DNA from 3 places in the Streptomyces sp. NPDC015130 genome. Region 2 is predicted to be linked to each of the others. Evidence: riboswitches for the same ligand, from Rfam matches in the RefSeq annotation. Region 2 holds a riboswitch; each other region holds the start of a gene.

Region 1 (3,809 bases), on a different contig from region 2:
TCGTCGCCGCGGGTGTGACCGGCTCCGCCCTGGCGCTGCCGCTGCTCGCCACCGGCTCCGCCTCCGCCGCCGACGCCGCGACCTGGGACCGGGTCGCCGAGTGCGAGTCCGGCGGCCAGTGGAGCGCCAACTTCGGCAACGGCATGTACGGCGGCCTCCAGTTCACCCAGGAGAGCTGGGAGCGGAACGGTGGTCTCGACTACGCGCCCAGCCCCGATCTGGCCAGCCGCGCCCAGCAGATCGCGATCGCCGACAAGGCGTTCGCGGCCGGCGGCAAGGACTGGGCCACCTGCGCGCCCATCGCCGGTCTGACCAAGGACGGCAAGGCGACCGGGGTCGACCCGGGCCCGGCCACCGGCCCGCAGGAGCCCACGGGACCGGTCGCGGAGTCGAACCGGACCGCTGGCACCCCGGTCGCGCCCTCGCAGGCCGCCACCGAGAAGGCGGCCGAGAAGGCCGCCGAGCGGTCCGCCGCGCCCACGCGGGCTTCCGAGGGCACCGAGGCGCCCCGTGAGGCCTCTGAGGCTCCCGTCGCGCCCACCACCCCCGCGGACTCCGCCGCGCCGGTGAGCCCGACCGCGCCGTCGACGGGGACGACCCCCGACGGCTCGACCTCTCCGAGCGCACCCGGCGACCCCTCCGTGCCGGGCACGCCGACCACCCCGGGCACCCCGACCACGCCCGACACGTCCCTTACGCCCGAATCGCCCGAGACGCCGAAGGGTGACGCCTCGTCGGCCACGCCCGGCACCGGCAAGCACCGGGGTGAAGCAGCTCCGGAGGAAACCGGCGCAACGGACACTCCGGTCGAATCCGGTCGACACGCTTCACCGAAGGACAAGCTGGCGGAAACCCCCGCGGCGAAGCCCACGGCTGACGCGACGAAGGATTCGGGCGCAACGGACAGTCAGGACACTTCGGACGCGTACACCGTGCAGCCGGGTGACAACCTGTCCGAGATCGCACAGGAGAACGAACTCCCCGGCGGCTGGAACGCCCTCTACGACGCCAACCGCGGGACGGTGGGCACCGATCCGGACCTCATCGTCCCTGGTCAGAGCCTTGACCTGACGGTCGGTTCGGAGGAGGCGGCGAAGTAGTTCGAGGGCTTATGTCCGGTTCTGGGCAAGTGAGACATGGGTCTCTTCGCCCCAACTGGCGTGTCACGTCCGCGAACTTCGCTCCCGTCACCTCCCACCTGCACAAACACACCCCGCCGGAAGGCAAGTAAGGGCGGAATTTCCGCATTACGCCTCTTTGAACTTCCGGCGGGTCTGTGTCTACGGTCGTCACCGCTCGCCACCGCGGGCCCCGTCGACCGAAACGCCGAATCCTGCCGTCGGCCGATGGGAACAGTCGTCGCGAAAGCGCCGAAGGCAGGAGTGGGGGACCCAAGGTAAGTGCCGGTCCCGGCCGTTGAGACAGACGGCCGAAGACCGGCTTGGGGTGAAGCCGCGTGCTAGGACACGCGGCCGGGCAACTTTCCGGCCCGAACCCGACAGCTCACCTCACAGGCGTCGGTGAGGAGAATCTCCATGCTGTTTTCCGGCAAGGGCAAACACCGTCGTCCCTCCAAGGCCACCCAGGTCGCCACGATCGTCGGCGTCACCGGTGTCGCCGTGGCCGCCCCGCTGATGACCGCGGGCACCGCCTCGGCCGCCACGGCCTCCGAGTGGGACCGCGTCGCCCAGTGCGAGTCCGGCGGCAACTGGTCCATCAACACCGGCAACGGCTACTACGGCGGCCTGCAGTTCTCCGCCTCCACCTGGGCCGCGTACGGCGGCACCGCGTACGCCGCGACCGCCAACCAGGCCACGAAGTCCCAGCAGATCACCATTGCCGAGAAGGTCCTCGCGGGCCAGGGCAAGGGTGCCTGGCCGAGCTGTGGCGTGGGCCTCTCCCGTGCCTCCTACGACGGCGGCGCCGCCGAGAGCGCGCCGAAGCAGAGCGCGCCGAAGAAGAGCGTGCAGCAGCAGTCGCAGCAGACCCAGCCGCGCCCGGAGCGGAAGGCCGAGCAGCCGACCAGCCGCAGCGAGCAGCGCCAGGCCCCGAAGAAGGCGCAGCAGTACGCCGCGCCGAAGGCCGCCGCGCAGAAGACCGTCACCACCCCGGCCGGCAAGGTCGTCAAGAAGGGCGACGGCGAGTACAAGGTCGTCGCCGGCGACACCCTCGGCAAGATCGCCGAGGCGCACGGCGTCGAGGGCGGCTGGGCCGAGCTCTTCGAGCTGAACCAGGACGTCGTCGAGAACGCCGACCTCATCTACGTCGGCCAGCAGCTCCACCTGAAGTGACCCTGACGGGTCCGACGAGTCCGGCGGCTCGTCCGACCCCGACGACCCTCCCGCGGTGACCACCCCGGTCCGGCGTGCCCTCCCCCGTGCGCGCCGGACCGGGGTTCCGCGCATCCGGCCGGGGCGACCTCATGGTTACTGTCCAGTAGATCTGGGGCCCTTCGTCCCTTATTGCATGCCCTTGGGTCCTTTTTCGTCCCAGGGGGCGGGCGCGCGGCCGACCCGGGCCCCCGCGCCGGTTAGGCTCTTGCCGCAAGGCCGATCGACCCTGTACCGACCTTGCGTCACATTCAGCGTCACATCCCAGAAGGAGATGCTCGTGCCGTCCATCGACGTCGTCGTAGCCCGGGAAATCCTGGACTCCCGAGGCAACCCCACGGTCGAGGTCGAGGTCGGCCTCGACGACGGCAGCACCGGCCGTGCTGCCGTTCCGTCCGGCGCCTCCACCGGTGCGTTCGAGGCCATCGAGCTTCGCGACGGTGACCCCAACCGCTACCTGGGCAAGGGTGTCGAGAAGGCCGTCCTCGCCGTCATCGAGCAGATCGGCCCGGAGCTCGTCGGCTACGACGCCACCGAGCAGCGCCTGATCGACCAGGCCATGTTCGACCTGGACGCCACCGAGAACAAGGGCTCGCTCGGCGCGAACGCCATCCTCGGTGTCTCCCTGGCCGTCGCGCACGCCGCGTCCGAGGCCTCCGACCTCCCGCTCTTCCGCTACCTCGGCGGCCCGAACGCGCACCTGCTGCCCGTTCCGATGATGAACATCCTCAACGGTGGGTCGCACGCGGACTCCAACGTCGACATCCAGGAGTTCATGATCGCCCCGATCGGCGCGGAGTCCTTCTCCGAGGCCCTTCGCTGGGGTGCGGAGATCTACCACACGCTGAAGGGCGTGCTGAAGCGCAAGGGCCTCTCCACCGGCCTCGGCGACGAGGGCGGCTTCGCCCCGAACCTGGAGTCGAACCGCGCCGCCCTGGACCTCATCGTCGAGGCCATCAAGGAGGCCGGCTACACCCCGGGCACCGACGTCGCGCTCGCGCTCGACGTGGCCGCGTCCGAGTTCTACAAGGACGGCGCGTACGAGTTCGAGGGCAAGTCCCGCTCGGCCGCCGAGATGACCGAGTACTACGAGGAGCTCGTCTCCGCGTACCCGATGGTCTCCATCGAGGACCCGCTGTTCGAGGACGACTGGGCGGGCTGGAAGGTCCTCACCGACAAGCTGGGCACCAAGGTCCAGATCGTCGGCGACGACCTCTTCGTCACCAACCCGGAGCGCCTCGCCCGCGGCATCGAGGAGGGCACCGCGAACGCCCTCCTGGTCAAGGTCAACCAGATCGGCTCGCTGACCGAGACCCTGGACGCCGTCGAGCTGGCCCAGCGCAACGGCTTCAAGTGCATGATGTCCCACCGCTCCGGCGAGACCGAGGACGTCACCATCGCCGACCTCGCCGTCGCGGTGAACTGCGGCCAGATCAAGACCGGCGCCCCGGCCCGCTCGGACCGCGTCGCCAAGTACAA
Region 2 (3,809 bases):
AGGCGGCCGTCGACGAGGAGCTCGCCCGCTTCGCCGCCGAGGGCCCGACGCCCGAGGAGATGGAGCGCGCACAGGCCCAGTTGGAGCGGGAGTGGCTCGACCGGCTCGGCACCGTCGCGGGCCGCGCCGACGAACTGTGCCGGTTCGCCGTGCTGTTCGGCGACCCGCAGCTCGCCCTGACCGCCGTCGACCGGGTCCTCGACATCACCGCCGAGGAGGTGCGGGCGGCCGCCGAGGCCCGGCTGCGCCCCGACAACCGCGCGGTGCTCGTCTACGAGCCGGTGGCCACCGAACAGAGCGAGAGCGACAGCGACGAGGGAGAGGGAGCGGACCAGTGACCGACGCTGCCGTGTCTTTGACGAGCATGGACTTCCACCCGCAGCCCGAGCCGGGCGTCGCCAGGCCCTGGGCCTTCCCGGCCCCGGACCGCGGCTCCCTGGCCAACGGCCTGACCGTGCTGACCAGCCACCGCCCCGGTCAGCAGGTCGTGGCCGTGGAGCTCTTCCTGCCGGCCCCGCTGGACGCCGAGCCGGCCGGTCTCGACGGCGTCGCCACGATCATGGCCCGGGCCCTCTCCGAGGGCACGGACCAGCGCGACGCCGAGGAGTTCGCGGCCGAGCTGGAGCGCTGCGGTGCCACGCTCGACGCGCACGCGGACCACCCGGGCGTCCGGGTCTCCCTCGAGGTGCCCGTCTCCCGGCTGCCCAAGGCGCTCGGGCTGCTCTCCGAGGCGCTGATCGCCCCGGCGTTCCTGGAGACCGAGATCGAGCGCCTCGTGCGCAACCGCCTCGACGAGATCCCGCACGAGACGGCCAACCCGGCCCGCCGCGCCGCCAAGCAGCTCTCCAAGGAGCTCTTCCCGGCCGATTCGCGGATGTCCCGGCCGCGCCAGGGCACGGAGGAGACGGTCTCCGCGATCGACGCCGCCGCCGTGCGTGCCTTCTACGAGGCGTACGTCCGTCCCGGCACGGCCACCGCCGTGGTGGTGGGCGATCTGACGGGCGTCGACCTGGACAAGGTCCTCGCCGAGACGCTGGGCGCCTGGACCGGCGAGCCGGCCGAGACGCTCGCGATGCCGCCGATCACCGCCGACGACACCGGACGGGTCGTCATCGTGGACCGTCCCGGCGCGGTGCAGACCCAGTTGCTGATCGGCCGGATCGGTCCGGACCGCCACGACAGCGTCTGGGCGGCCCAGGTCCTCGGCACGTACTGCCTCGGCGGCACGCTGACCTCCCGCCTCGACCGGGTCCTGCGCGAGGAGAAGGGCTACACGTACGGCGTGCGGGCCTTCGGGCAGGTGCTCCGCTCCGACGCCGAGGGGAACGGCGCGTCGATGCTCGCCATCAGCGGCTCCGTCGACACCCCCAACACCGGCCCGGCACTTGACGACCTGTGGAAGGTGCTGCGGACGCTCGCCGCGGAGGGCCTCACGGACGCCGAGCGCGAGACGGCCGTGCAGAACCTGGTGGGCGTGGCACCGCTCAAGTACGAGACGGCCGCCTCGGTCGCCGGGACGCTCTCCGACCAGGTCGAGCAGCACCTCCCGGACGACTACCAGGCCCAGTTGTACGCGCGCCTCGCCGAGACGGGGACGGTCGAGGCGACCGCGGCCGTGGTCAGCGCCTTCCCCGTGGACCGGCTCGTCACCGTGCTCGTGGGCGACGCGGCGGAGATCGCCGAGCCCGTGCGGGCGCTCGGCATCGGTGAAGTCACCGTGGTGACCGGCTGATCGCACGCGCCGACCGCCGGGTCGCACATGCCGACCCGGCGACGGAAGGCCTCGACGTCACGGTTTCGTCGAGGCCTTCCCGTTTGTCCGGATTGCGGGCAAGGGTGGTCGTCTGCCCTGTGGCATGTCTTACAAACTGACGCGTCTGTTTGCCGATTGACAGACGATCCGCATAGCGTCGGTCCGTCTGTTCGTCAGTTGTACGCGCCGCACTCGCGGCAGCGGACAGTCATCGCCGAGTCCCCGTCAGGCGCGAGCCTGGGGAGCCGGGGACCCACACAGTCCCTGGGGTGAATCGGGCGCCTTCGTCTCGTACGGAGGGGCTCGTAGGAGACCTTCCTGCTCCGAACCCGTCAGCTAACCCGGTAGGCGAGAGGGAAGGAAAGGATCAGCCTCTACATGGCGTTCACCCGTGCCACCGGGAAGCATCGTGGTCCGAGCCGGATGGCGCGCCGCAGCGTGGGCATCGCCGGCGTCGCGACGCTCGCCACCACCGGCGTCATCGGAACCCTCGCCTCCCCGGCGCTCGCTGCCGACGCGGACAACCGCTCCGCCGAGGACACCGGCCGCATCAAGGTGATCACCGAGGACTCGATCGCGGACCGGATCGACGCCCAGGCCGCCGCCCAGGAGCAGGAGGCCTTCGAGGCCGTCGCCAAGGAGAAGGCCCAGGCGGAGGCCCGCGCCGAGGCGAAGCGCAAGGCCGAGGCCCGCGCCAAGGAGGTCCGCGAGGAGCGCGAGCGCGCCGCCCGCGAGGCCGAGCGCCGCCGCCTCAACTCCTTCCAGCTCCCCGTGGCCGGCTCGTACGTGACCACCGGCTACAAGACCGGCGGCTCGCTCTGGTCCTCCGGCAGCCACTCCGGCATCGACTTCCACGCCTCCTACGGCAGCTCGGTCGTCTCCGTCGGCTCCGGCACCGTCGTCGAGGCCGGCTGGGGCGGCGCGTACGGCAACAACATCGTCATCCGGATGAACGACGGCACGTACACCCAGTACGGTCACCTCTCGTCCATCGGGGTCTACGTCGGCCAGACCGTCGAGCCGGGTCAGCAGATAGGCGTCTCCGGCTCGTCCGGCAACTCGACCGGCCCGCACCTCCACTTCGAGGCACGCACGGGATCCGACTACGGCTCGGACCTGAACCCGATCTCCTACCTCCGCGCCCGCGGCGTCAGCCTCTGACACCACGTCGATCGCGTCGCAAAAGCCCCGGCTCGTACTGAGCCGGGGCTTTTTCGTCGACCGGGCGACCGAAATGTATGAGCCTGGATTCCATGCGGGCATCGGAAATTCCGGCCCGCTGCAATAGAGTCACGGAACAAGCTCGGAACAGGCTCGGAACGAGTACGGGACGAGCACACGAAGAGCACGGGACGGACGCAGAACAGGCGTCACCCGAATTGTCTCTCGCGGACCAAAGGCGGAGGTCGGACATGCGCGTTCCCGCGCAATCGGTGTGCACGGCGATCCGGGACGACATCGTCTCCGGTGTCTTCGAGCGGGGTGGGCGGCTGACCGAGGAGCAGCTCGCCCGTCGCTACGGGGTCTCCCGTGTCCCGGTCCGCGAGGCCCTGCGCACCCTGGAGTCCGAGGGTTTCGTCGTCACCCGCCGGCACGCCGGCGCCCATGTCGCCGAGCCCACCGAGCAGGAGGCGGCCGATCTCCTCGACATGCGGGCCCTGCTCGAACCGCTCGGCGCCGCCCGCGCCGCGCAGCGCCGCACCGAGGCCCATCTGAAGGTGCTGCGCGGCCTGGTCAGGCTGGGCCAGGAGCGGGCCAGGCGCGGCCAGGGGGAGGATCTGCGCTCGCTCGGCGGCTGGTTCCACGAGACGCTGGCACAGGCCTCCGGCAGCCCGGCTCTGACGGCCCTGCTCACCCAGCTCCGGCACAAGATCACCTGGATGTACGCCGTCGAGCAGCCGGCCCACCCCGTGGAGGCCTGGTCCGAGCACGGCGCCATCGTGGACGCCGTCGCGCGCGGCGACGCGGAGCGGGCCAGGGCGCTGACGGCGCTGCACGCGGAGCGCTCGCTGGCACTGCACCGGCTCAAAGGGTCGGAGCGCGGCCGTGTGAGGGT
Region 3 (3,809 bases), on a different contig from region 2:
GCCGGGCCGCGCGCGGCCCCGTCGTGCGGGACACGGACGTCCGCATCCCGGCGACCGGTGCCACTCTCGCCGGGCGGCTCGCCGTCCCCGACGGCGCGACCGGCATCGTCCTCTTCGCCCACGGGAGCGGCAGCAGCCGGCACAGCCCGCGCAATCGCGCGGTCGCGGATGCCCTGAACCAGGCGGGGCTCGGGACGCTGCTGTTCGACCTGCTGACCGAGGCCGAGGCCACCGACCGGGCACGCGTCTTCGACACCCCGCTGCTCGCCGGACGGCTGACGAGCGCCACGGAGTGGCTGGCCGGACGTCCCGAGGGCGGCGCGCTGCCGCTCGGCTACTTCGGGGCGAGCACGGGCGCGGCCGCCGCCCTGTGGGCGGCGGCCGATCCCGCCTCCGATGTCGCCGCCGTCGTCTCGCGCGGCGGCCGGCCCGACCTGGCGGGCGAGCACCTGGCCCGGGTGCGGGCCCCGACCCTCCTCGTGGTGGGCGGCCGGGACGCGCTCGTCCTGGACCTCAACAAGCGTGCGCAGGCCCTGCTGCGCTGTGAGAACCGGCTGACCCTCGTCGCCGGCGCCACTCACCTCTTCGAGGAGCCCGGGGCCCTGGAAGAGGTGGCGGAGCTGGCCACGGACTGGTTCGCCGAGTGGTTCGGGCGTCGCGAGGTCCGTTGACGTCCTAGGGCGTGTTGCGAAAGTCCCGCCTGCCCGACGGCGTCTGGCACGCACGCTCGCCGCGTTGTCGGGATCACCCCGATACATCCAGTATCGGGGCGACCCTCCGCCTTGCGATCGCACGCACCAGACGCCGTCGGGCCCGCCCTTCGGGCGGCCGGCGCTACTTTCGCAACACGCCCTAGTAGGGGCCGTTGACGTTGTCGATGGAGCCGTAGCGGTCCGCCGCGTAGTTGCAGGCGGCCGTGATGTTGGCGACCGGGTCGAACAGGTCCGTGGACGTGCCCGGCACGTGATAGGCGTCGAAGGTCGGCTGGATCACCTGGAGCAGGCCCTTCGACGGGGTGCCGGCCGCGGCGTTGGAGTCCCAGTTGTTGATGGCCAGCGGGTTGCCGGAGGACTCGCGCATCACGTTGCGGAGGATGCCGTCGTACGAACCGGGGATGCCGTTGCGGGCCATGATGTCCAGCGACTCGCGGATCCAGCCGTCGAGGTTGTCGGCGTACCGGGCGGCGGCGACCGGTGCGGCCTGGACGGCGGGCGCGGCGGCGGAGGCACCCGAGACGGCGGCCGGGGCGGCGGCGCGGCGCTCGGAGCGGCTCGCCCGTTCGGCCGACGCGGAGCTCTTCTTCGGAGCGGTCTTCGGCGCGGTCTTCTGGGCGGTCTTCTTCTGCGCGGCGGCGGGCGCGGGGGCGGACTTCGCGGAATCCCGACGAATCGTCAGTTCCAGACCGGGGTGAATGAGTGACGGATTGTCACCCACGGCGGACTTGTTGACCCGGTAAAGAGACTTCCAGCCGCCCTGAATTCCCTTCTTCTGGGCGATCAGGGAAAGCGAGTCGCCGCTCACCACGGTGTACGTGCGCGCGGCTGCGGGGGCCGAGGGAGCGGCGGCCGGCGCGGCGACGGGCTGTGCGGCGAAGGGCTGCGCGACGGCCTGCGGAGCGGCCGAGACCGTCTCGGCGCCGGCCGTGGCGGGGATGACCAGCGGAAGGGCCAGGGCGACGCCGCCCGTGCCGGCGAGGGCGAGGCCCCGGGAGACGGTGCGGTGTCGGGGGCGGCGGTGCTTACCGTGTGCAGGCATGACGGATTCCTCTCCGGCGCCTGCGGGGTGAGCTGTCGGGTTCGGACGGGAGATGTCCGGCCGCGCACACGCGGCTTCACCCCGAGCCGTTCCGGAATCCGGACCGGCGAATTCGTGGGTCCCCCGCTCCTGCCGTCGGGTGAAAGGGAGGTGTTTCGAACGGCGGCAGGATTAGGCGTTCCGCTCGAATGGGGGTGACCGTAGGCCAGCATTGCGGCGGATAACAAGAGGATCAGTTCGGCCGCTCATGGAATTGGATCTCCGAATTCGGAGAATTCAAGATCGACCTGACCGCGGCCCCGGTGAACTTCCAAGTGCGGTACGGCCTGCGGGCGTGCGGCCGTCCGACGGGGGCCGGGGAAAGTGAACCGCGTCACCACGAGAGCAATGTCCGAATATGGGCTGTAATTCCGTTGGTAAGTAAATGGGTGGAAATTGGCCCCGGTGAGCCGTTCGTCCGCGTCGGGGTGGAAGGGGGCGAGTCGGGTGCGCAAAAGTCGCAAACCAGACATTCATCTTGAAAGATGGAGGCACCCGACACAGGAGTCATCCGCATGCCGACCCCCTCCGCCCCGCTCAGCCCGGACGCCCTCGACCGCGAGGCCGCCGCTCTCTTCGAGAGCGCCACCTGGCAGCGGATCGTCACGGACTGGACCACCCCCGCACCCGCCCCCGCACCCGCCTCTGCTCCGGTCCCGGAGGCCGCCCCTGTGCCCGCACCCGGCCGGCCCGCACCCGCCGACTGGAGGGCCCTGCTCAGCGTGCCCGTGGACCGGCTCGTCTCCGACGCGCTTGACGCGCTGCCGCCGCCGGCCCCCACCGGACGCACGCTCCCCGGCCGGATCGGAGCCGTGCTCCCGGACCGTCTGCACGCCTGGCGCCGGATCGGCAGCCCCGAGCTGCGCCCCTCGGTCCACCTCGGCTACGCGCGGCTGGTGCTCACCGAATGGGGCTGGCAGAACGCCCCGTACAAGCTGCGCGACGTGCGGGGAGCGCGCTGCGTCTGCGGCGCGCTCCTCGCCGCCCACCGCCTCGGCTACGGCAGCGCGGACACCATGAACGAGGCGGCGGCCTGGATCATGGCCGAGCTGCGGTCGCAGGGGTGGCGCGAACTGATCGGTCCCTGGAACCGGGCCCCGGGCCGGACGGCCGCCGAGGCGCTGGGCCTGCTCGACGCGACGATCCGCCGCGCCGAGCAGGCCGGCCGGTGAGCGTCGGTCAGCCGGTGACGCTCGGCGACCCGGTCTCGATGTGGCCGGTGTACCGGCGCGACCAGGTCCCGTCGATGTCGGCGAGGATCGTGAAGTCGTACCAGCCGTTGTTGTGGGCCACCGCGTTGAAGAAGTCCTCGCGGCTGGAGTTCGCCGGGACCGTGTACGTCCACGGCCCGTCCGTGCGGTAGGCGTTCGAGCGGATCGTGAACGTCACCGGTCCGGCCGAGGCGTTGGTCATCCTGAACCACAGGGCCGTCCGGCCCGTTCCCGACTCGGGCGCGAACCGGGCGGCGACCTCCACGGCCTTGCCCGCCTTCGAGGCGTCGCCGATGAACCGCCGCAGGAAGCGGTTGGGGCCCATCATCGAGATGTCGTACTTACCGGAACCCGAGCCGAGGCCGATGTTGAAGTAGTCGGAGGCCGTGCCGCCCGGGTCGACCGTGTACTGCCAGGCGGCCGTGTCGCGGTGCTGGTGCGGGTGGATCGAGAAGTGCGCCGCCCGCTCGGCCTCCGCCCCCTGGTTCGTCATCGAGAACCAGGCCAGGATCTTGCCGGCGGCGCCGAACTCGAACCGGTCCAGATTGCCGTTCACCTGGTACGGCAGGGCGCGCGCCGGACGGCTGCCGGACTCCTGCGCGGGCAGGGCGTTGTTCTGGGGCGCAGGGTTCGGCAGCGGGGCGCAGGTGGCCTGGCCGATCACCTTCGCCGTGGAGGGCAGGCCGGCCGGCACTCCGTACACCGGGTTGGCGAAGTCGAAGACCCCGGTCAGATCACCCGTCACCTTCCTGCGCCAGGCGCTGATGTTCGGGCAGGTGGCCGGTGTGCCGAGGGCCGCCGTCC

Evidence for each region. A riboswitch is a leader RNA that binds a small molecule or an ion and turns the genes downstream of it on or off. The one in region 2 is predicted to bind cyclic di-AMP.
Region 1: another riboswitch for cyclic di-AMP. It lies ahead of ACF08F_RS23930 (transglycosylase family protein); the one in region 2 lies ahead of ACF08F_RS31645 (M23 family metallopeptidase).
Region 3: another riboswitch for cyclic di-AMP. It lies ahead of ACF08F_RS36315 (transglycosylase SLT domain-containing protein); the one in region 2 lies ahead of ACF08F_RS31645 (M23 family metallopeptidase).

The regions. Positions count from the first base shown of each region.
Region 1 covers NZ_JBIBVC010000011.1:221,950-225,758, forward strand. The annotation lists gene ACF08F_RS23925 (transglycosylase family protein) at 15-1,100, shown strand; cyclic di-AMP (ydaO/yuaA leader) riboswitch at 1,359-1,532, shown strand; gene ACF08F_RS23930 (transglycosylase family protein) at 1,536-2,291, shown strand; gene eno (phosphopyruvate hydratase) at 2,605-3,809, shown strand, end outside.
Region 2 covers NZ_JBIBVC010000019.1:146,071-149,879, forward strand. The annotation lists gene ACF08F_RS31635 (M16 family metallopeptidase) at 1-338, shown strand, start outside; gene ACF08F_RS31640 (M16 family metallopeptidase) at 365-1,732, shown strand; cyclic di-AMP (ydaO/yuaA leader) riboswitch at 1,956-2,119, shown strand; gene ACF08F_RS31645 (M23 family metallopeptidase) at 2,132-2,914, shown strand; gene ACF08F_RS31650 (GntR family transcriptional regulator) at 3,166-3,809, shown strand, end outside.
Region 3 covers NZ_JBIBVC010000028.1:47,547-51,355, reverse strand. The annotation lists gene ACF08F_RS36320 (alpha/beta family hydrolase) at 1-671, shown strand, start outside; gene ACF08F_RS36315 (transglycosylase SLT domain-containing protein) at 853-1,755, opposite strand; cyclic di-AMP (ydaO/yuaA leader) riboswitch at 1,760-1,943, opposite strand; gene ACF08F_RS36310 (hypothetical protein) at 2,310-2,966, shown strand; gene ACF08F_RS36305 (phosphocholine-specific phospholipase C) at 2,974-3,809, opposite strand, start outside.